3 regions of the Dactylosporangium sp. NPDC051485 genome follow, and region 1 is predicted to be linked to each of the others. Evidence: riboswitches for the same ligand, from Rfam matches in the RefSeq annotation. Region 1 holds a riboswitch; each other region holds the start of a gene.

Region 1 (7,419 bases):
AGGACCTGATCGTGCCGGAGTTCGGGCTCGGGCAGCTCTCGGAGATCCTGGAGGTGCCGGTCGCCCGGCTGGTCCTGGACGAGCAGCTGCCGGACGACATCCCGGACAGCGCCTCGATCGAGGGCGCGCAGAGCCGGTCCAGCCTGATCGTGAACCTGGCGCGGCGCGAGCGACTGACCGTGCGCCAGCTCATCGGACGGCTGGGCGGCGGCCGCGGTCACTGGACCTTCATCGGTACCCCGGAGCAGGCCGCCGACGTGCTGCAGGAATGGTTCGACAACGGCGCGGCCGACGGCTTCAACGTGATGGGCGCGGCCCTGCCGTCGGGGCTGGAGACCTTCGTCGACCAGGTCGTGCCGATCCTGCGCGAGCGCGGCCTGTTCCGCACCGAGTACGAGGGCGCCACGCTGCGCGAGCACTACGGGCTGGCGCGCCCGGCGAGCCGGTACGAGGTCTCGGCCGCACCTGCTGAGCCGTCCGGTCAGGAGGCCTCGTCGAACGCCATCACGGTGAACGGATCGGTGTAGAGGGCGTCGAGCATGACCGCGCCGCCGGCCATCGCCAGCGGCGCGTGCATGAAGCTGGACATCATCACGGTCCGGTCGGGGTCGGCGACCGTCGCGCTGTGCCTGGCGACCTGCTCACGCAGGGTCGCCAGGCAGTCGGGCAGCCGGGCCAGGCCGGGCTCGACCAGCAGTACCAGCTCGGGGTTCAGCAGGTCCGCGATCGGCGCGATGGCCCGTCCGACCACCTCGGCCCGCCAGCGGAAGAGCTCGTGGGCGGCCGGGTCGCCCGCGGCCGCGACGTCGACGAGCTCGAAGATCGACCGTTCGCCGATCAGCCCCGCCTGGTGCGCGTGGCGCACCAGGCGGCGCTCCGACACGGTCGCCTGCAGGCAGCCGGTGCGGCCGCACGAGCACGGCTCGGTGCTGCCGGCGACGGGCAGGTGCGCGATGCTGCCGGCCTGGAAGCGGGGCCCGTGGTTGACCTGCTCGCCGAGCGCGAACGCGGCGTCGACGACGTTGCCGATGAAGACCGCGAGCACGCTCTCCCGCGAGCGGGGATGGCCGAACAGCTGCTCGGCGCGCACCAGCGCCCGGGAGTGCGAGTCGACCAGCGCCGGCACCCCGAACCGGCGGGCGAAGATGGCGGCGACCGGAACCTGGCGCCAGCCGAGCATGGGGTGCTCGACGATCGTGCCGTGATCGCGGTCGACCCAGCCGCCGGTCGCGATCCCGATGCCCAGCAGCCGGTCGCCGTGCGGATGCTCGTGCAGCAGGCGCGCCAGCGCGTCGGCGCTGCGCTCGATGATGCGCTCCGCGCCGGCGTTGCCGTGCGGGATCATGCGCTCGGCCAGCACGCGCCCGCGGATGTCGAGCACCGCGACGGTGGCGTGCGGAATGGCGTAGTGGATGCCGGCGACGATGCCCACCGAGGTGTCCAGGTCGACCGGGAGGAACGGCCGTCCCATCCCGTTCGTGGCCGTGGCCTCGGACAGCTCGGTCAGCAGGCCGAGCGACAGCAGCTCGGCGGCGTGGCCGGTCACCGACGCCGGCGACAGGCCCGTGAGGCGCGCCATCGTGCTGCGGGGCAGCGGGCCGTGCTCCAGCACGACGCGCAGGAGCGATCCGACGCTGGCCGTGCGGCGTCGCTGCGGGCGTGAGGAGGCTCGCGACCGTACCAACATGGAATATATCCTACTTCACAGATAGGGTTGATATGTTAAATCGGCGTCGCTGCGTATGCGAAAGAGCCCCGCCGCGCGGTCGCGACGGGGCTCTCGGTCACCAGCAGGCCTCCCGGTCCGGGAGGCGGTCGGCTTCGGGCAGGCGGACCGCCATGGACTGCGGCGGGCGGGCGTACTCGGCATCGGTGACCTGCTCGCCCCACTCCGTGCCGGTGCCGTCCGGGTCGGTCTCGTGGGTGGACACCACGGCCACGAAGGTCGCCGGGCCGGCGCCGTGCCAGTGCCACTCGCCGGCCTCCACCACGATCGTGTCGCCGGCCCGCACCTCGTGGACCGGGCCGCCGCGGCGCTGGACCCGGCCCACGCCGTGCAGGACGTGCAGGACCCGGCCGTACGGGCAGCGGTGCCACGCCGTGCGGGCGCCCGGGTTGAACTGGGCGTGGAACGTCGCCAGGCGGGACGGCTCCATCGCGACGACGTCGCGACCGATCCAGGCCACGCCGGAGTAGCGCTGCTGCGGCGCGGGCCGGCTGGTGCTCGGCGCGCGGATGACCTCCATGTGTACCCCTCCCTCGCTGTGTAGTCCTGTCGGTCTATGCCTTCGTGTAGTCGGCCCAGGACATGTCCCAGGCCGTCCAGCCGTCGCCCGCGTCGAGCGGCGCGCCCGTGTTGCGCGTGACCACCGGGTCGCCGACCAGCAGCGACTCGTAGAGCCACCGGCCGTTGTCGGTGGAGACGTTGGTGCAGCCGTGCGAGACGTCGCGCACGCCCTGGTCGCCGACCGACCAAGGGGCGGCGTGGATGTACTGCCCGCCCCAGGTGAGGCGCATCGCGTACTGGACCGCGGCGGTGTACTCCGGCGTGCGGAACACCGTCGAGGGCTCCCGCGACATGACCACCGTGGTGCCGCTGGACGAGGGCGTGGACGGCTTGCCCAGGCTCACCGGAATAGTGCGGATCGGCTGGTCGTTCTGGAACACGGTCATCTGCTTCGTGCTGTCGTCGATGTCGACGGTGAGCTTGCGGCCGATCGTGATGGAGGCGGTGAGGTCCTCGTCGGTGTGGCCGTTGCCGATGGGCACGCCGTTGAGGGCCTTACGCGCGGTGATCTTCGTGCCCGGCTGCCAGTAGTTCTGCGGGCGGTACATCACCTCGTGCCCGCTGAACCAGCGCCACGCCCCGGGCTGCGGCGGATCGCTGGTCACGAAGAGCCGCTGTTGCACGGCCGCGCGGGATTCGGGCGGCACGTCGCTGCCGAAGTCGACGACGATCGGCATCCCGACGCCGTACGTCCCGCCGTTGGTGAGCATCAGGTCGGAATTGATCGCCGGGCCGGTCGGCTTGGCCGCCGTGGTGAAGGTCGACGTCTTCGTCACCGGCTTGCCGTCAGCCCCGACGGCGGTCACCTTGACGGTGTAGGAGGCGCCGTAGTGCAGGGCGGCGGCCGGCACCCAGGAACTGCCGTCGGCCCGTGGCTCGCCGGCCACGGCCTGACCGGCCGCGTCGGTGAGTGCCACGTTGGTGATCTTGCCGTCGTTGACCTTCAGCCCGATTTCGGCGCTGATCGGCGACCCGGCGTCGCCTGCGGTCGGGGTGATGGAGAGCCCGACCGGTGTCGGGGGAGCGCTGTGCTTGGCCACCGAGGGTTTCCGCGTGGAACCATCGCAGGCCGACAGCGCCGGTTGCGCCGCGATCGCGAGCACGAGCAGCGCGGTCGCGGACCGGAACACGCTGTGTCTGTACATGCGGCTCATCGTCGTGCCGGCCCGGGCGAGGCCGGGCCGGCAAACGAATGACAACGGGAAGGATCGGCGGCGGCCTTACATCGTGGCGTCGGCGATCGTGTTGGCGAGGCCCTCCCACTTGGCGTACGCGTCGGGGAAGGCGGAGCCCTGGACCTTCTGCGCGGCCACGGTGACCGCGTAGTCGCCCCAGCCGGGGATGCGCAGCAGCGCCGCGTAGAAGCGGCGGGCCGACTCCTCCGGGTTCATGAGCTGCTCGATGCTGCCCCAGCTGGGCCGCTGCTGGAACAGCCCGACCGAGTCGTAGTCGTAGCCCACGCCCTCGTTCGGGTGCTCCAGCGACGCGGGGAGGTTGCCGTTGGCCAGGTTGCGCAGGTGGCTCTCCTGCAGCGCGGTGGCCAGCGCCACCACGACCGCGCGCTTGGGCAGCCTCTCCCGCTTGGCCACCGCGACGATGGCCAGCGCGTTGTCCATCTCCATCTGGCTGAGCCCGCCCACGGGCGCCACCTTGGTGGGCGCGGCGGACGGCGGGGACGTGTCGGACGGGTTGGAGGGGTTGGACGGGTTCGAGGGGTCGGAGGTTTTCGGCGGGTTGGACTTGGACTTCTTGGACGGGGCGGGCGGGTTGGCCGGCGCCCGTTCATGGTTGCGGGAAGCCACCTCTCCTTCCTCCCGCGAGGAGTCGGGACCGGCAGTCGCGGCGGCCGGGCGTTCGGCCGAGGTGACGTCCGGGTCGTCACCCGGGGCGGTCAGCACGGCCGTGAGCCCGAATGCGGCCACGGCGAACACGGTCGCCGCCGCCGCGCCCCGGCGGGGGCCGAGGCTCAGCAGCGGGCGGAGCCGGTCGCGCACCGCGTCGAGGCGGGCGGGGTCCGGCAGCAGGGGGCGGAGCCGGTCGCGCACCGCGTCGAAGCGGGCGGGGTCCGGCAGGAGGACACGGAGGCGGGCCACCGATTGGCGGCCAGAGCGAGTTCGCAGATGGCGAGGACCCGGTTCGGTCTCGTCGCTGGGCTGCGGATTTTCGTCGGCACCGGCGAGCATCCGGCGAGACTAGGACCCCCGGGGTGAGGGGGTGATTCTGGGCATGATAAACGGCGCCCGAGCCGTGTGCGCCGGGGCGCTTTTCGCCTGGGCATCACGCCCCGTAGCCGTTTCGACGGGGGGTGCAAAGCCCTGTTGACCGGCTCGAATAGCCTCGCCGGGTCCACCTCGCCGACGTCTTTCACTCACAGTGGGTGACGGCGTGGCGGATCCGCTGAGTCGTGCGCAGGCACGAGCCGGGGACCCACGTTCTGGGGTGAGTCCGCGTTTGCCGCGGTAGGGCGACCTTCGGCGTCCGAACCCGTCAGCTAACCCGGTAAGCGGTACCGGAAGGAGTGGTACCCCTGAGCTACCTCTACAAACCCCGGCACAACCCCCGGCAGGGCGACCCGTCCGGGCCCGGCCGCCGCCGGATCCCCCTCGTGGCCGCCGCGGCCGCTGTCCTCGCCGTCGCGGCGGGCCTCGGCGTCGCCGGCCTGCAGCGCTCCTCCGCCACGTCCACCCCGCCGGGCGCCACGACGGTCCGGGCCGCCGACGCCCAGGCGCTGGTCGGCGAGGTCCCCGCCGGATCCACGGGCGCGCACGACACGCCGGCGGCCCCGCCGCAGCAGCACGGCGCGGCCCCGGCGACCACCAAGGCCGCGCCCGCCCAGGCCCACAGCGCCGCCCCGGCCCCCAGCGCTTCCCCCACCCCGACCGTCCCGGTCCAGAAAGACTTGACGTACCAGTTCGCCCTCCAGGAGAACTACTACTTCTGCGGTCCGGCCGCGACCCGCATCGCGCTCACGGTCAAGGGCCTCTTCCCGAGCCAGTCGGAGGTCGCCCAGAGCCTGGGCACCACCGAGGGCGGCACCAACTCGTCGAACGACACCACGCGTGCGCTCAACGCGTACCTGAAGACCGACCTCTACAAGGCCCACTTCATCACCGGGCAGGCGGCCTCCGAGGCCGACATCGCCGAGCTGAAGGCGGCGGTCGTCAACGCGGTCTCGCACGGGTACGCCGTCGTGGCCAACATCGCCGGCACGACCACCGACGACGCCGGGCGCGGCCACTCCTACGAGGGCGGGCACTACCTCACCATCGTCGGCTACCGCGACGGCGGCCAGACCGTGAAGATCGCGGATCCGGCCGACGCCCAGGGGTCCGGCTCCTACACCCTGTCCATCGCCAACATGGCCAACTGGATCGCCCAGCGCGGCTACTCGGCCTGATCGCTTCGACCGCCGCGCGGCGTCCGCCGGTTCAGGCTCCCATCGCCCGGGCCCGGCTCGGGACGGCGAAGTTCTGGACCGGCACGCCGCGCAGCGCGAACGCCATGGTGTGCGCCACGGCCCCGTTGACCGAGCTGGAGACGCCGCCGCCCACGTAGTCGTTGGGGTTGTCCGGGTTGACCGCGATGCCGGCCGCGGCGATCTGCGGGGTGAAGCCCACGAAGGTCTCCGTGGCGTTGTACTCCGCGCTGCCCGTCTTGCCCGCCACCGGCCGCCCGAGGATCCCGGAGACGGCCTCGGCGGTGCCGCCGTCGCACTTGCCGTAGGCCGAGCCCTTGCTGACCGGGCAGCGGGCGGCGTCGGTCGCGGCCGCGGCCACGTCCGGGTCGACCACCTGCCGGCACTTCGGGGTGCCGGCGTCCAGCGTCTTGCCGTCGGCGTCCTTGATGGACAGCACCGGCAGCGGCTGGCAGTACACGCCGCCGGCCGCCACCGCCGCGTAGGCGTTGGCCAGGTCCAGCGGGCTGGTCGAGGCGACGCCCAGCGTGAACGAGCCCCATGTGTCGGCCTTGGCCGCCAGCGCCGCGTCATGGTCGTCGCGGAAGACGATGCCCAGCCGCTGCGCCATCTCGATCGCCCGGCTGGCGCCGACCTGCTCTTCCAGCCACACGAAGTACGTGTTCACCGAGCGCCCGAAGCCGTTCCACATCGTGCGGTCGCCGTCCATCCAGCTCGGGGTGTCGTTGGCCGGGCACCACCGCCCGCCGCAGCCGGACGACCCGTCGCCCGGCCAGATGGTGACCAGCCGGGCCGGCGCGTTGAAGTGCGTGTTCAGGGGCCGCCCGGAGTCCAGCGCGGCGAGCATCGTGAACATCTTGAAGGTCGATCCGGCCTGGTACCCCGCGACGCCCGAACCGCCCGCGACGAGCTGGTTGACGGTGTTGGGGTAGTTCGGGTGCTCCGGCGGGTTGGCCTCCAGGCTGTAGTGCCGATTGACCGCCATCGCCAGCACCCGGCCGCTGCCCGGCTGGACGACGGCCAGGGGCAGCGAGCGGGCGTTGCCGTAGCCGTAGACGCCGAGCGACTGGCCCAGCGCCGCGGCCTGGATGCCGGGATCGATCGAGGTGACGATGGTGTAGCCGCCGGTGCGCAGCGCCTCGTCGCGCTCGGTCGCGGTGGTCCCGAACTCGGCCTGGCTGTTCCACCACTGCCGGAAGTAGTCGCAGAAGAAGCCCCAGTCGTTGTGCGCGGCGTCGACCGCCGTGCAGTCGTTGGGCGGCCGCAGCTCCGTCAGGCGCACCTCGGCGGTCTTGGCCGCGTTCGCCGCCGCCGGCGTGACCGCGTGCATCTTCGCCATCGAGTCGAGGGTGTAGGCCCGCCGCTGCAGCGCATGTTCCCGCTCGCCGCGCAGCGGGTTGTCCACGTCCGGAGACTGCAGCACGCCGGCCAGCATGGCCGCCTCGGCCAGCGTGAGGTCGGCCGGATTCTTGCCGAAGTAGGTCTGGGCGGCGGCGTAGATGCCGTAGGCACCCGCGCCGAAGTAGGCGATGTTGAGGTACCGCTGCAGGATCTCGTTCTTGCCGAGGCGCTGCTCGAGCGCCAGGGACAGCTTCATCTCGCGCAGCTTGCGGGCCGGGGTGTCGGAGAGCGCGTCCAGGTGCTGCTGGGGCGTCAGGCCGGGGTCGTTCTTGAGCACGTTGCGCACGTACTGCATGGTCAGCGTCGAGGCGCCCTG
Region 2 (7,419 bases), on a different contig from region 1:
TCGGCGTGCTGGAGCGCTGGGTCGCGACGCCGAACCGCACGAGGGAGTCGTAGGCGCTGCTCGCCACCGCCGCTAGCAGCAGGGTCAGGACGAGGGCCAGGTGGCGCCAGAAGCGGCCACTACGGCGGTTCGGGGCGGCCCGGGCCGTGCGCAGGATGACGATCACCGCCAGCGTGACGCACGCGGGGACGGGCAGCCAGCCGACGACCGGATGCATGAGCGCGCCGGGCCACTGCGCAGCCAGCCAGGCGACGCTCAGCACGGCGAGCGCCGCCGTCCAGCGCAGCAGCCGAACGTCCAACGCCATACAGGCCGATCCCACTCCTGCCCCGCTAGCCAACATGGTGTCGATTCGGCGAGGGCGGTCCGGACCTGAGGGGTATGGGCGAATTGCCACAGTAATCGGATGGCGCTAGGCGCCGTCATGATCACTACGTAGTCGGGCGGTCACACATCGATGCCATCCGGTGCTAGGTTGACCGCATCACGCTTCCTCACCCTCGCGCGACGCAGCGGGCTCGCAGAAGAGAGAAAGGGATGCCATGACGGAGGGCCGGCATCATCGGCGTCACGACGACGACCACACGGCCGACGGGATCTACGTCCCGCCCCCGCGTGAGGTGCCACGCCCCCGATCCCGACACCCCGAGCCGGCCGACCGGCCGCCGCCCGCCGCGCCCTCTCCCTGGGCCCCAGCGGCGCCCGGCGGGCCCCCACCGGTGGACCCGGCCCCGCAGCACGCGCGATCGCCGGAGTGGACCGCCCGCCCCTCCCCCTGGGTGCCGGTCGACGACGAGTACGACGACGGGTACGCGGACGAGTACCCCGACGAGGAAGACTCGTACGCGGCGGAGGAGAACGAACCCACGGCTCCCCCGCCACGTGCGGACACGCGCCCCCGGTACGAGCCGCCGCAGCAGAACTGGACGGCGGACGAACCGGGGCTGACGCTGCGCGCCGGCCCGCGGCGGTCATCGCCCCGGTATGAGCCACCCGCGGAGGAGGAGCCGCCTCCCCGGTACACGCCGCCGGCCGAGGAACGAGCCAAAGCCGAAGAGGAGCGGCCGCAGCCGCTCTATCCCCAGGAGTGGCCGCCGCAGCCGCGACGCGAAGACTGGGCGTCCGAACCGCAACGCGAAGAGTGGCTGCCGGAGCCGCGACGCGAAGAGTGGGCACCCGAGCCGCACCCCGCCGGCGCGCCCGCCGGTCCGCCCCCGCAGCACCGCTCGTCCGCGACCGCGTGGTGGATCGCCATCGGCGTGATCATCGTGGCGCTGGCCGTCGCGGCCGGCGTGCTGGTCGGGCTGAGCCTGGCCGCCCGCGGCGGGTCGGCCGACTCACCCGCCGGGGCCGCCGGGGCCAGCTGCGGCGGCCGGGAGGTACTGCGGGTCACCGTCGCGCCCGGGCACGCCGCGGCCGGCATCGGAGCCAACCAGGCCGGCGGCTGCAGGCTCGTCGCGGTCACCGTCGAGCAGGCCTAGGGATCCCGGCCACCGCGGCGGCCGGGTTTGTGGCCACCTGGACCCAGTACAAACGCCTGGCGTGAAGCACCGCCCGGCTCCGCGGGCTCGAGGACGCGACCAGGCCGGCGTGTCCTGCGCGAGATGTCCCAGCTCACCGGCGGTCCGGCGGTCGCCTCGAACGACCCCGGCGGCCTCGCCAGCGCCATGGCCAAGATCTTCCTGGCGGCACCCGCCCAGCACTGAGCCGTCCAGGAAATCGGATCGCGTCAGGTGCATCAGCCGCAAATCGGGTAGATACGCGGAGCCCTCAACCGGGGCCATGCCATATGTACGCGATTGGGGGGATGGTCTATGAGCGGGCCCATCGTGGGCAAGCGCCGGCTCCGGGCCGAGCTGCGGCGGCTGCGGCGGGAGCGGGAGCTGACCCAGGACCTGGTGGCCGCCGAGATGGAGTGGTCGCTGTCCAAACTCATCCGCATCGAGAACGGCACCGTCGCCATCTCGGTGAGCGACCTGCGTAGCCTGCTGGCCTACTACCGGGTGCACGACCCGCGCACCGTCGACGAGCTGCTCGAGCTGGCCCGCGCGGCCAAGCGGCGGATGTGGTGGGACGAGTACCGCACCATGCTGGCCGGCCAGCAGATCACCTACGTCGGATTCGAGGCGGAGGCGACCAGCATCGGCGAGTTCGCCCCGATAATGTTCCCGACCCTGCTGCAGACCCGGCGCTACGCCCACGCCACCAGCGACGTGGAGTCTCCGCTGGCCGAGCGGCGGGTCGAGTTCCACGCCCGGCGCCAGGAGGAGCTGTTCGGCCGGGAGGAGCCGCCCCGCGTGGAGCTGTTCCTGGACGAGTCGGTGCTGCGCCGCGGCCCCGTCCCCGGCGACGAGGCACTGCTGGTCGACCAGCTGGAGCATGCGATCGAGTTCGCCCAGCGCCCGTACGCCGATGTGCGGGTGATCGCGCTCAACGCCGGGTACCACCCCGGCTGGGAGGGCGACTTCACGCTGCTGGAGTTCGGCGCCGACGACGGCGTGCTCTACCGCCAGCAACTGCTGTGGGAGGAGCCGGAGCTCATCGCCACGTACCGCAGGAACCTGGAGCGGCTGCGCGAGCGTGCCCTGCCGGCGGAGTCCTCGGCCGACCTCATGCGCCAGATCGCCCACGAATTGAAGTGAGGCCCGGGGCCGGGCGCGCACCCGGCCCCGGAACCCTTCGCACCTTGTCGATGCCTCCGGCGACCAACTGTCACTGTGCGGTACGCGCGACCAACCCCCGGTAATACGGACTTTTCCATGCATTACCGATCGATGAGGACACACGGCTTCCACCCGGCGAATGATCACGTTAAGTTAGGCTCTGGCCTGCTCGGCAGTCCGTCATCCACCCCGGATGACGCCGGGCAAGCGCCGCCGAATCGAGTTCGGCGCGCCGGGCAGAGACATCGACGGCGCGTGATCGAACCGGGGACCCAGAGTGTTCGTGGGGTGAATCCGCAGCGCACTGCGGTAGGGCGTTTTTTCTTCCCGCCCGAACCCGTCAGCTAACCCGGTAGGCGGTAGTCGGTGAAGAAGGGTCATCCTTCCTTGTCCACTGGACACCGTGCCCACCGGTCGATGCTGCGAACCCTCCTGCTCGGGTTCGTGATGCTCGCGGTGCTCGCACCGAGCACGGTCGCGCACGCCGATCCCACGCTCGCCGAGATCGAGGCCCAGCTCGACAAGTCGAATCAGGACCTCGAGGCCACAATCGAGGCCTGGAACGGCATCAACGCCGACCTGGCGACCACCCAGGCCAAGGCGGCCGAGCTGCAGGCGAAGCTCAAGCCGCTGCAGGACGGGGTCGACGAGACCAGCGCCAACGTCGAGCAGTTCGCGATCGCGCAATTCAAGACGGCCGGCAACATGCAGGCCATCTCGGCCATCCTCAACGCCAGCGACACGGGCTCCCTCATGGATCAGATGTCCATGCTGCAACAGATCACGCACACCCAGCAGAAGGACATCGAGAACTACCGCAACGCCAAGAGCAAGTACGACGACGAGAAGAAGCAGCTCGACGAGCTGCTGGCCGCGCAGACCACGCAGAAGTCGGACATCGAGAGCAAGCGCAAGGTGATCGAGGGCGACATCAAGAAGCTGCAGGATCTGCAGAAGAAGGCCGTCGCCGCGGGCTCCAAGAAGGTCAACCCGCCGTCGTACAACCCGGGCACCCTGCCCCCCGCCTCCGGCAGGGCCGGCGCCGCCGTGGCATTCGCCAAGGCGCAGCTGGGCAAGCCGTACGTGTTCGGCTCCGCCGGACCGAACAGCTACGACTGTTCGGGTCTGACCATGGCCGCCTGGAAGGCCGCGGGCGTGAGCCTCACGCACCAGGCGTCGCGCCAGTTCTCGGAGATCACAGCGCACTACAGGACGAGCACGCTTCCGTTCGACACACTGGAACCGGGCGACCTGATCTTCTACAACGGCCTTGGCCACGTCGGGATCTACGTCGGGAACAAGTCGATCATCCACGCGCCGCACACCGGCACGGTCGTGCAGTACGCCTCGGCCACCGTGGACAGCGTGTACGGCTGGGCGCGCCCGCAGTAGCGCTCCCCCACCCGCTTCGCCAAGACGCCATGCCCTTCATGATGGAGGGCATGGCGTCTTGGGATCCGGGGCAGTACAACCGCTTCGCCGAGGAGCGGGCGCGGCCCTTCCACGAACTCGTCGCGCGCATCCCGACCACCGCGGCGGTCGCCGTGGCCGACATCGGCTGCGGGCCGGGCGACATGACCGCCACCCTCGCCGAGCGCTGGCCCGACGCGGCCGTCCTCGGCCTCGACTCCTCGCCGGACATGATCGCGGCGGCGGAGCGGTTCCGGTCGCCGCAGCTGCGCTTCCAGCTCGCCGACGCCTCGGCCTGGCGCCCCCAGCGGGGATCGCTCGACGTGATCGTGGCCAACGCCTCGCTGCAGTGGGTCGACGACCACGCGACGCTGCTGCCGGCCTGGGCGGCGGCGCTCGACGACGGCGGGACGCTCGCCTTCCAGGTGCCGATCGCCGGCCACGACCCGGGCTTCGCCGCGATCGCGGAGCGCCCGCACTGGGCCGGTCGGCTGCGGGGCGCGGCGGCCGTCACCGGGCCGCGCTCGGCCAGCCCGGTCCTCGACGCCGAGGAGTACGTCCGACTGCTCAGCACCGCCGGGCTCACCGTCGACGCGTGGCAGACGACGTACTACCACGTGCTCCCCGGCGACGACCCGGTCTTCGAGTGGTTCAAGGGCACCGGCCTGCGCCCCTACCTCGACGCGCTGGACGACGCCGAGGCCTTCGCCGAGGAGGTCCGCGCGGAGCTGCGGGCCCGCTTCCCGAGGGAGCCGTTCGGCACGATCCTGCCGTTTCCCCGGCTCTTCGTCGTCGCACATCGGGCTTGACCCCGTCAGCTGCTTTACATCACGCAACGATCTTCGCGCCTAACCTGGCGCGATGAGCAGAACAGCGAAGACCATTCTTCTGATCGTCATCGGCGTCGTCGTCGTGTGCTGCGGCGGCGGCATCGCCGGCTTCTTCTTCCTTGTCAACTCGTCCACCAAGGCGCCCAAGGCCGCGGCCGGCGACTTCCTGACCAGCCTGGAGGCGGGCAACACCCAGGCCGCCTACAAGCTGCTGTGCGGCCAGGCGCAGAAGAACTACGGGCCGGAGACCTTCGACGCGTACGTCAAGAAGAACCAGCCGACCGCGCACGACATGAGCTTCGGCGGCTCGTACAGCAACACCAACGGCACCGAGACCGCCTCGATCTCGGCCACCGTCACGTACAAGAGCGGCAAGTCCTCGCACACCTTCGAGATGCGCAAAGAGGGCGGCGCGTGGAAGGTCTGCGGCGACCCGTACTAACCCATCCCATATGCGCGGATTGTTCGAAATGCCGGGTACTGCGCACCGCAATGCGCGGCATTTCGCGCTTCGCCCTATGACGTGTTGCGCTTTGACCGACAGTACGCATGACAAAGGGCCCCGGGTAAGTCCCGGGGCCCTTTTATGCTGTGTCGTTACGCCGCCTGCAGGCCCTCCGCGCGGGCCAGCTCGCGCAGCCGGCCGAGCGCCTGGATCTCCAGCTGGCGAATCCGCTCGCGGGACAGCGAGAACCGGGTCGCCACCTCGGTCAGCGAGTGCTCGCGGCCGTCCTCGAGGCCGTAGCGGGCCCGCATGATGCCGGCCGACCGGTCGTCGAGGTGGTTGAGCAGGCCCTCGATGCGCTGGCGCTCCAGGGCGGCCAGCACCACGTCCTCCGGCGACGGGGCGTCGGAGTCGGCGACGAGGTCACCCAGGTTGGTGTCGCCGTCGTCACCGACGGGAGTGTCGAGCGACACGGTGTCCTGCGACCAGCGCATGAGCTCGTGCACCCGCTCGACCGGCACGCCGAGCGAGGCGGCCAGCTGCTCCGGCTCCGGCTCGTTGCCCAGCTCGCGGGTGAGCTGGCGGGCGACGTTGCGCATGCGGTTGACGTCCTCGACGAGGTGCACCGGCAGCCGGACCGTGCGCTCCTGCTGCGCGATCGCCCGGCTGATCGCCTGGCGGATCCACCACGTCGCGTAGGTCGAGAACTTGTAGCCGCGCACGTAGTCGAACTTCTCCACGGCGCGGACCAGGCCGGTGTTGCCCTCCTGGATCAGGTCGAGCATCGGCATGCCGGACCGCACGTAGCGCCGCGCGATCGAGACCACCAGGCGCAGGTTGGCCCGGATGAACCGGTCCTTCGCCCGCTCGCCCTCCGCCACCAACCGGTGCAGCTCCGCGGCGCTCACCCCGTCGGGGATCTGCTCGCTGTCGAGCAGGTGCTCCGCGTAGAGCCCGGCCTCCACCGCCTTGGACAGCTCGACCTCTGAAGCGGCGTCGAGCAGCGGCGTGCGGGAGATCTCATGCAGGTACACGCCGACCAGGTCGCGCTCCTCGGCACCTGTATCGGGTCGCGTCTCCACTTTCACGTTCTCCACTTCGGGCCCCTCCCCGCTCCATCCTTCGCCTTCCCCGTTTCACCCTGCTAAAACGGGCGCCCCCCGGGTATGCCCCCTACACAACAGTCAAAGCGCGTTCCGCATTCCGCCCCGGGGGGCGTTTCGGTGACGACCCCTGAGAGCTGCACCACTTACCTAGACGCTCGGGAGGCTTCCCCGGTTCGCTTCGGTTGCAACAAGTGATACGTGGTCTACCTGCCCGTCAGACGCCTGAATTCGCTGTGAGTTCCCTGGGAACGCCGGTGCGGGGGGCACCGGACGCTCGTGAGCACGGCTTGTCATCGGCACCTGTCGGCGGTACGACAGCCTTTTGACCGAACGGGTTACCGCTCGCGCCATTCCCGCAACAACTCCGCCTCTTCATCGATGCCCAGTCCGGCTTTCGCATCGATGTGCGTTGCGTCACGAAATGCCGCCAACGTATCCCGGGCCGTCTCGGCGAGCGGGCGGGTGCGCAGGCCGGCGTCGAGCGAGGGAGTCACGTCGCGGCTCATGAATCCGGCGTACTGCGGCAGCGGCAGCCAGAAGGGCAGCGATCGCGGACCGCTCCACGGCGCCACCCCCCGCGCGGTCAGGAACTCCTGATCGACCCAGGTGAGTGAGGAGACCACCCCGGCGCCGCCGGACAGCCCGGCGTGGAACCGCGCCCGGGTCATCGGCGCCCCGATGCCGTCGAAGGGGCCGGCCAGCCCGCCGGTGGCCGCGGTCACGATCCACTCGGCGAGGTCGCGCACGTCGACGAGCTGCACCGCCTCGTCCGGCCCGCCCGGCGCGAGCACCTCGCCGCCGCGGGCCGCCCGGCGCACCCAGTAGTCGAACCGCCCGGTCGGGTCCTCGGGCCCGACGATCATGCCGGCCCGCAGCAGGAACGTGCGGCCGGCGCCGAAGCCCTCGACCGCGAGCCGCTCGCAGGCGGCCTTGGCGCGGCCGTAGGACTCCGGGCCGGCTCCCGG
Region 3 (7,042 bases), on a different contig from region 1:
GTTCGACAGCGGGCTCGGGTCGCTGCATTCCCGGCAGGCCGAGGGCGGGGAGCTCGCCATGGTGCCGCACGACGGCGGACTCGCCGTCCGATTTCCCCAGAAATGTGCACATTACGGGGCTCCCAGTTGTCCGCGCGCCATCCTGCAGAGCGGGCCCGTCGGGTTTCTCAATCCGGGCCGCGGCGCCTTCACCTATGGGGCCAGCGTGCTCATCGGGCCCGATGAGACTTCCAAGGGCGCCAATGTCGTGCAGAAAGGGTTCTCGGTCGGTGGCAGTCAGTTCAAGTTGCAGGTCGACGGCGAGGCCGGGCGGCCCAGTTGCGTGATTGTCGGCACTGCCTCGGCTACCATTTTTGTAGCGCTCGCATCGCGGTCCGTCGCTGACGGGCGGTGGCACCGGCTGGCGTGCACGCGCGGTAACGCGCTGCTCACGGTGGCTCTGGACGGCGTCGAGGTGGGACGCACCGCAATTCCTTCGTCACTGTCCATTGTGAATGACGATCCACTGTGTATTGGCGGCAAGGGGACCAGTGCGAACAATGATCAGTTCGTCGGCGTAATCGACGACGTCTACGTCACTCGATTCGCGTGATTTTCGGAACAAATCGGACAGGAATCGCACACTCCCTTGAACCTGGGAACCCGGCCCCCTTAACGTGAATTCCCGTCGGGGCCGGACGTCCGCGCCAACCAACGGCGCGCCGGCCTGACACCGCCGAGTCGAATCGAGCCGGGGACCCACGCGTCCCAACCGGGGTGAATCCGCGTCGTGCACCTGAGCGCGCGGTAGGGCGACCTTCCCGCCCGAACCCGTCAGCTAACCCGGTAGGCGGTCAGGGAAGAAGGAGTAGCTCCTCGGTGGAGACCCATCTGAGGTGGACGAGGCGGCCCAGTCGTCTGGTGCGGCTCCTCGTTGCCACCCTCGGCGGTCTGTCTCTCGCGATCGGCATCACAGGGGGCGCCCACGCGGACCCGACGCCGGGCGAGATCGAAAAGCAGATCGACGACAAGTGGAACCAGATCGAGCCGATCATCGAGCAGCACAATCAGCTCAAGATCGAGCTCGCCGCCAACCAGACCAAGCAGAAGCAGCTCGAGGCGCAGATCGCGCCGCTGCGGGCCCTTGTCGACGCGGCCTTCGACAAGGTCAGCGCGTTTGCGGTCATGCAGTACAAGAACGGGCGCTTCTCCAAGCTCGACGCGATGCTCACCACCGGTTCACCGGACACGTTCATCGACCAGATGACGATGCTCAACATGCTGGCCAAGGACGAGCAGGACAGGATCAAGGACGTGCTCGTCGCGAAGCGGCAGTACGACGCCCAGAAGGGCCCGATCGACGAGCTGGTCGCCAAGCAGGCCGAGCAAGAGGCCGCGATGGCGCAGCAGGAAACCCAGATCAACGCCGAGATCAAGAACCTCAACGACATGCGGACCAAGGCCTACGGGTCGTCGGGCGGCACGGGGAACCTGCGGCCGGTAGCCTGCCCGTTCGAGTACACCGGTGGCCCGGGCGCCAAGGCGGCCCAGGTGGCGTGCTCGGAGATCGGCAAGAGGTACGTGTGGGCCACCGAGGGCCCGAACACGTTCGACTGCTCGGGGCTGACGCTGTACGCCTGGAAGCAGGCCGGGTACACGCTGCGGCACTACACACAGTGGCAGTACGACGACACCACCCGCGTCTCCCGGGCCAACCTGAAGGCCGGCGACCTCGTCTTCTTCTACAAGGACAACCACCACGTCGGGCTCTACGTCGGCGGCGGCTGGATGGTCCACGCACCGAATCCCAGCCAACCGGTGCAGATGAAAAAGATCGATGCAGAGCCGATTTCGGGGTACGGCAGAGTCGCCTAGCGACAGGGCGGGTCCTTCGGGACCCGCCCTCTTCACTGCGTCAGCGCTATTGCGTAGGCCAGGTCTTCCAGTTCTGCCACGAGCGGCTCGGCGTCGGCCCGCGCTGCCCCTGGTACCGCGAGCCGTAGACCGCCGAGCCGTACGGGTGTTCCGACGGCGAGGACAGCCGGAAGATGCACAGCTGGCCGATCTTCATCCCCGGCCACAGGCGGATCGGCAGGTTCGCCACGTTGGACAGCTCCAGCGTCACGTGCCCGGAGAAGCCCGGGTCGATGAAGCCGGCCGTGGAGTGCGTCAGCAGCCCGAGCCGCCCCAGGCTGGACTTGCCCTCCAGCCGCCCGGCGAGCTGGTCGCCGAGCGTGATCACCTCGAGCGTGGAGGCGAGCACAAACTCGCCGGGATGCAGCACGAACGGCTCGCCGTCGCCGACCTCGACCATCGAGGTGAGCTCGTCCTGCTGGATGGCGGGGTCGATGTGGGTGTACAGGTGGTTGTTGAAGACCCGGAACCACCGATCGAGCCGCACGTCGATGCTGGACGGTTGCACCAGCGCTTGATCGAACGGCTCGAGGCGCAGCTGGCCGCCCTCGAGCTCCTTGTACAGGTCACGGTCGGATAGCAGCACCCTCTGAGGTTAACGGTGCCGCCTCGTCGGCAGCTTGTGTGGTGGCTTGGAGAGCTTTTTGCAGCACATTTGCCGCGATGTCCAGTTCTTCCCTGGTGTACTGCGAAAAAGCCGCCCGCAGGTGCACCCCCAGCGGCGCGAAGAACGCGTGCGCCAGCTCCCGCGCCGACGGTCGCATGTGCAGCACGATCCGTCTCCGGTCGGCGGGGTCGGGCCGGCGCTCGATGTGCCCGGCCCGCTCGAGTCGCGCCAGGAGCGCCGTGGTGGCCGCCGGCGAGAGGGACAGCCGCCGAGCCAGCTCCCCGGCCGTGAGCGGCTCACGCTCCTCCGCCGCCCGCCAGACATGCGCCACGGCGTTCATGTCGGTGCGATGCAGCCCGTGCGCCCGCACGAACACGTCCACGAACCGATCGGCCTCGACGTTGAACTGCCGCAGCAGGGCGATCAGCTCCTCCGCTCCGCTCACCGCTTCAGTTTGCCTCTTTCGGGAAATCTGGCAATCCTCGTACACATGTTCGAGTAGCGTCGACTGTATGGCAACCTGGGCTGACTTCGCGGCCGCCGAGCCGGACCTGGCCGCGGCCATCCACAAGCTCGTCTGCCAGTACGGTCCGGGCCTGGCCTACCTGGCCACGGTCCGCCCGGACGGCGGCCCGCGCATCCACCCCGTGTCCCCGGTCATCACCCCCGCCGGCCTGTTCTGCTTCGTCCTGCCGTCCCCGAAACGCCACGACCTGGACCGCGACGGCCGCTACTGCCTGCACAGCTTCCCGCCCGAGGACTCCGACGACGAGGCCTACCTCTCGGGCCACGCCACCCCGGTCTCCGACCTGGAGCTGATGAGCACCCTGGCCACCACGATGCGCGCCGCGCCGAGGGTGGACTGGCGGCTGTACGAGCTGTCGGTGGACGTCGCCCTCCTGGTCCACCACGACACCCCGACCACCGCAACCCACACCGTCTGGAAGCCCAAAACCCGACTCCCCCCGAAACCTCGCCAGAATGGTCCGTGCACGAAGCCCGTGGATTCGGTACAGTAGGCGTCGCTCGCGGGTGTAGTTCAATGGCAGAACATCAGCTTCCCAAGCTGACAGTGAGGGTTCGATTCCCTTCACCCGCTCGGACCTAGGGGCCCTCTGTCCACGGAAAGCGTGGACCGGGGGTCCTCGCCTTTTCTCCTGGGGCCCGAGCCCCAGACCCCACGATCTGTGGTGCTCGCGGTCGTGGTTGCTACGCACCAAGCACCTTCACTTTCCTGCCGGCTGACGCCTGGCGCGTCTGGGTGCCGTCGCAATCCTTCGTGACGGTCACCCGTGGCCGGGTCCAGGGCCTCGGCGTGGGGCGACGGCGTGCCGTGGGTGCGGACTGGTGGGTCGCTCTGACGGGTCCACGCAGATCGGTGAGGCGTGCGGCCAGCGGAATCGCGTCGCTGGCCGTGGCTGGGTTCCTGGCGGCACGGTCTTCTACGAAGGGCACGGCAAACCTCTTCGAGAACGCCGCTTCGCGTACCTGCCGGTCGGGCCGACTGCGGAGTCGAACACGGGGTCGTTCGAGGGCCCAGGTTCCGATCGCTCGGCGGCGGTTGGTACCGATGGACCGCGAGCTGGTAGCCGTGGGTGGTCCGGGCTACTTGGCGTACTTCCAGATGGTGTAGTCCTTGGCGCCGGGGCAGATGAGGCTGGTCGAGGTCCACCCGCAGCCGGCCGAACGGATCGTCGGGGTGCCGAGGCTGGTCCGGAGTTTGTTGTCGAGGTCCAGGCCGTGGAGGGTGACCGGCGCGGGTTTCGTGCCCAGGGTGCCGGTGAAGACGAAGGCGCGGTTCGTGTCGATGCCGACCAGGGCGCCCTCGTGGCTGGCCACGGTGGTGCCGCGGGTGTCGTAGACGGTGCCGCCCTTGGTGGTGTTGACGATCAGGTAGCGGTCGTTGTAGTCGCCGCCCAGGGACTGTAGGGGGCGGCGGAGGTCTACGTCGGGGGCGGGGACGCGCCAGACCTGCTCGGCGGTGGAGCCGGAGCGGTAGCGGGCGAACTCGCGGGTGGACTCGTCGGTGCCGACCTGGTCGATGACGCACAGGTCGCTGCCCTTGGAGCAGCCGCCGATCCAGACCGGGGAGCGGTTGGCCGGGCCGTGGAAGCCGGGCTGCGGGTTGCTGTTCGAGGCGGTGACGGTGCTGACCTGATACTCGGTCTGCTGGTTGGCGTACACGAGGCCGTCGAAGCCGACCCGGCCGACCGGGGCGGTGTCGGGGATGTCGGCGACCTTCTTGGGTTCCTTGGCGCCGATGTCCCAGACGGCGCCGCCGGCGGCCACCAGGACAACGTTCGTGGTGGTGTTGGTGGGGCCGAGCAGCCGCCAGCCAGTGGGGAGGCCGATCGTTGTGGTGCCAAGGCCGGAGGCGACCTTGCCGGTGACCGAGGAGATTCGCGACATCTGATTGGTCTTGCGGTCCAGCCACAGCAGGGGTAGGGCACTGCCGGTCGACGGGTGGGCGTCGCCGGCCATCAGGATGCCGTCGGCGCCCACGGCGGACGTCCACTCGGTGCCGTCGATGTTGTTGACGCCGACGAGTTGGCGCTTGCCGTTCTCGGGTTCGGCCAGTGCCACGATGTAGTCGCCGATCATCAGCGCCTGGCTCCACTTGGCCGCGTCGCCGACCTTCTTGCGCTTGGTGGTCGAGGTGCTCAAGTCCAGGGTCGCCACGTCGACCGCGCGGCCGATCTGGGTGACCGTGTGGGCCTTCTTCTCGGTGAGGAACGCGGTGGCGAAGTCCGTCTCGGTCATGCCCTCGACCTGGATCGAGGCCGTCTGGGACAGCGTCTGGAAGGTGGGCTTCGGCTTGATCACCTGCCAGAGCCCGTAGACGGCGCCGCCCATGCATCCGAATACGAGAGTGAGGATCAGCAGGACGCGCAGCGCCGTCTTGCCGCCGTTGCGCCGGCGCGGTGGTGGCGGCGGCACTGGCATTGGGCGCTGATAAGGAAACGCGGGCGGCGGCATGACCGGCACGGGCCGCGGCGACACCGGCGACACCGGCGTAGCGGAGACCGGCGCCGGCGCGGGATAGGCGGACACCGGCATGACCGGCATCGGTGGGCGTTGCAGCGGTACCTGATGCGGCACGCCCGACGTTGAGATGCCGGTACGGGTATCGAACATGCCCGTGGTCGGCGCCGGAGCGGGCGGCTGCCGGAGCGGTCGCGGTTGCTGCGGCGCGGTCTGGGCGATCAGATCGGCGAGCGCACCCTCCGCGACCGGCAGCTCCGGCTGCTCCAGCATCGTCGGCGCCACCCCGAGTTCGGTGTGCAGGGTGTGCGCGACCAGCGGGATCCGGCTTGCTCCGCCGACCAGGAACACCACCGACAGGTCGGCCGGGGTCAACCGGCTGCGCTCGACGGTGGCGATCAGTTCGGCCACGCCGCGGCGTACCAGCGGCCGGGCCAGCGTCTCGAGCTCGTCGCGGGTCACGTGCAACGAGCCGCTCACCCCGGGCACCGCAACCGACGCCGTGGTCGCGCGGGACAGCATCTCCTTGGCGGACCGGACCTCGTCCCAGAACTGCCGCCTGTGCCGCCGGTCGAGTTCGGTGGTCGGCTGCGAGATCGGCAGCCAGACCGCCGGTTCGGTGCGCTCGAGCTGCTGCCCGAGGTACGCGACGAGCGCCGCGTCGATGTCCAGTCCGCCCAGGTCCTCCACACCGCCCCAGCCCAGGACGGTGAACCCGGTCGCCTCCCGGCGCACCATCGCCACGTCGAGCGTGCCGCCGCCGAAGTCGAACACCGCGATGGTCCCGCCCGACGGAACCGGCCGACGCATGACGTCGGTGAAGTACCGCGCCGCCGCGACCGGCTCCGGCATCAGCCTGACCTGCGGCCAGCCGGCCCGGGTGGCCGCGTCCTGCAGCGTCTGCCGGCGCAGGCTGCCCCACGCGGCCGGGTAGGTGAGCACCGCCGGCGGCAGGAACCCGACCGCCTCGCCAGCCGCCCCGGCTACCGCGCGCAGGACCGCGGCGAGCAGGTCCACGACCGGCACCTCCCGCCCGGCCAGCAGCACCGCACCGTCGTCGATGCGTTGTTTGGGGTTGGGCTCGTATCCGCCCGGATCGACCTGCGCCATCCGCTCGGCGTCCCGGCCGGCGTGGATGGTGCCGGTGCTGTCCACGTAGACCCCGGATGGCAGCACGGGCCGTCCGTCCACGAGCAGCGGCCGGGTCCGGCCGTCCGGCCAGCGGAGGATCGCCACGGTATTCGAAGTCCCGAGGTCGATACCGATCGCATGCCCCGACCCCGCCAACGGAGCTGTCACGGCCAGGATCGTACGCGGTGCGGCCCCCGCCGGGCGGCCCGTGAGTTCCGGAGCGGTTACCCTGTGCGCCTGGTCACGACCGGCTGCGGGCTCAGCGGGCCGGGGCGAGCAGCCGGTCGCGGAGGAGGGTGCCCGGCTCGTCGAACCACTCGTCATGTCGCCGTGGGCGGCAGGTAGGCGCGGCTGACGCCGGGCCCGCCGCCGGTGCGGCGCCCGACGACCCGCCACCGGACCGCGCGGTGTCCCTCGAACACGGGGAAC

The links. A riboswitch is a leader RNA that binds a small molecule or an ion and turns the genes downstream of it on or off. The one in region 1 is predicted to bind cyclic di-AMP.
Region 2: it holds a riboswitch for cyclic di-AMP, as region 1 does, so the genes downstream of both, AB0M46_RS43155 (NlpC/P60 family protein) here and AB0M46_RS24490 (C39 family peptidase) in region 1, are expected to answer to the same signal.
Region 3: it holds a riboswitch for cyclic di-AMP, as region 1 does, so the genes downstream of both, AB0M46_RS13185 (NlpC/P60 family protein) here and AB0M46_RS24490 (C39 family peptidase) in region 1, are expected to answer to the same signal.

What each region holds. Positions count from the first base shown of each region.
Region 1 is NZ_JBFAZW010000044.1:12,073-19,491, reverse strand. It holds gene AB0M46_RS24515 (LLM class flavin-dependent oxidoreductase) at 1-527, shown strand, start outside; gene AB0M46_RS24510 (ROK family protein) at 482-1,687, opposite strand; gene AB0M46_RS24505 (cupin domain-containing protein) at 1,785-2,246, opposite strand; gene AB0M46_RS24500 (Ig-like domain-containing protein) at 2,281-3,432, opposite strand; gene AB0M46_RS24495 (hypothetical protein) at 3,508-4,380, opposite strand; cyclic di-AMP (ydaO/yuaA leader) riboswitch at 4,673-4,808, shown strand; gene AB0M46_RS24490 (C39 family peptidase) at 4,806-5,684, shown strand; gene AB0M46_RS24485 (transglycosylase domain-containing protein) at 5,716-7,419, opposite strand, start outside.
Region 2 is NZ_JBFAZW010000120.1:23,926-31,344, reverse strand. It holds partial or broken gene AB0M46_RS43170 (PAS domain S-box protein) at 1-307, opposite strand, end outside; gene AB0M46_RS43165 (hypothetical protein) at 720-1,481, shown strand; gene AB0M46_RS43160 (DUF5753 domain-containing protein) at 1,815-2,642, shown strand; cyclic di-AMP (ydaO/yuaA leader) riboswitch at 2,865-3,037, shown strand; gene AB0M46_RS43155 (NlpC/P60 family protein) at 3,081-4,055, shown strand; gene AB0M46_RS43150 (methyltransferase domain-containing protein) at 4,106-4,882, shown strand; gene AB0M46_RS43145 (hypothetical protein) at 4,935-5,345, shown strand; gene AB0M46_RS43140 (sigma-70 family RNA polymerase sigma factor) at 5,501-6,445, opposite strand; gene AB0M46_RS43135 (NAD-dependent epimerase/dehydratase family protein) at 6,790-7,419, opposite strand, start outside.
Region 3 is NZ_JBFAZW010000018.1:89,311-96,352, forward strand. It holds gene AB0M46_RS13180 (LamG domain-containing protein) at 1-592, shown strand, start outside; cyclic di-AMP (ydaO/yuaA leader) riboswitch at 704-847, shown strand; gene AB0M46_RS13185 (NlpC/P60 family protein) at 901-1,854, shown strand; gene dcd (dCTP deaminase) at 1,901-2,479, opposite strand; gene AB0M46_RS13195 (MarR family transcriptional regulator) at 2,460-2,945, opposite strand; gene AB0M46_RS13200 (pyridoxamine 5'-phosphate oxidase) at 3,013-3,519, shown strand; tRNA gene AB0M46_RS13205 (tRNA-Gly) at 3,529-3,599, shown strand; gene AB0M46_RS13210 (Hsp70 family protein) at 4,106-6,781, opposite strand; gene AB0M46_RS13215 (hypothetical protein) at 6,934-7,042, opposite strand, start outside.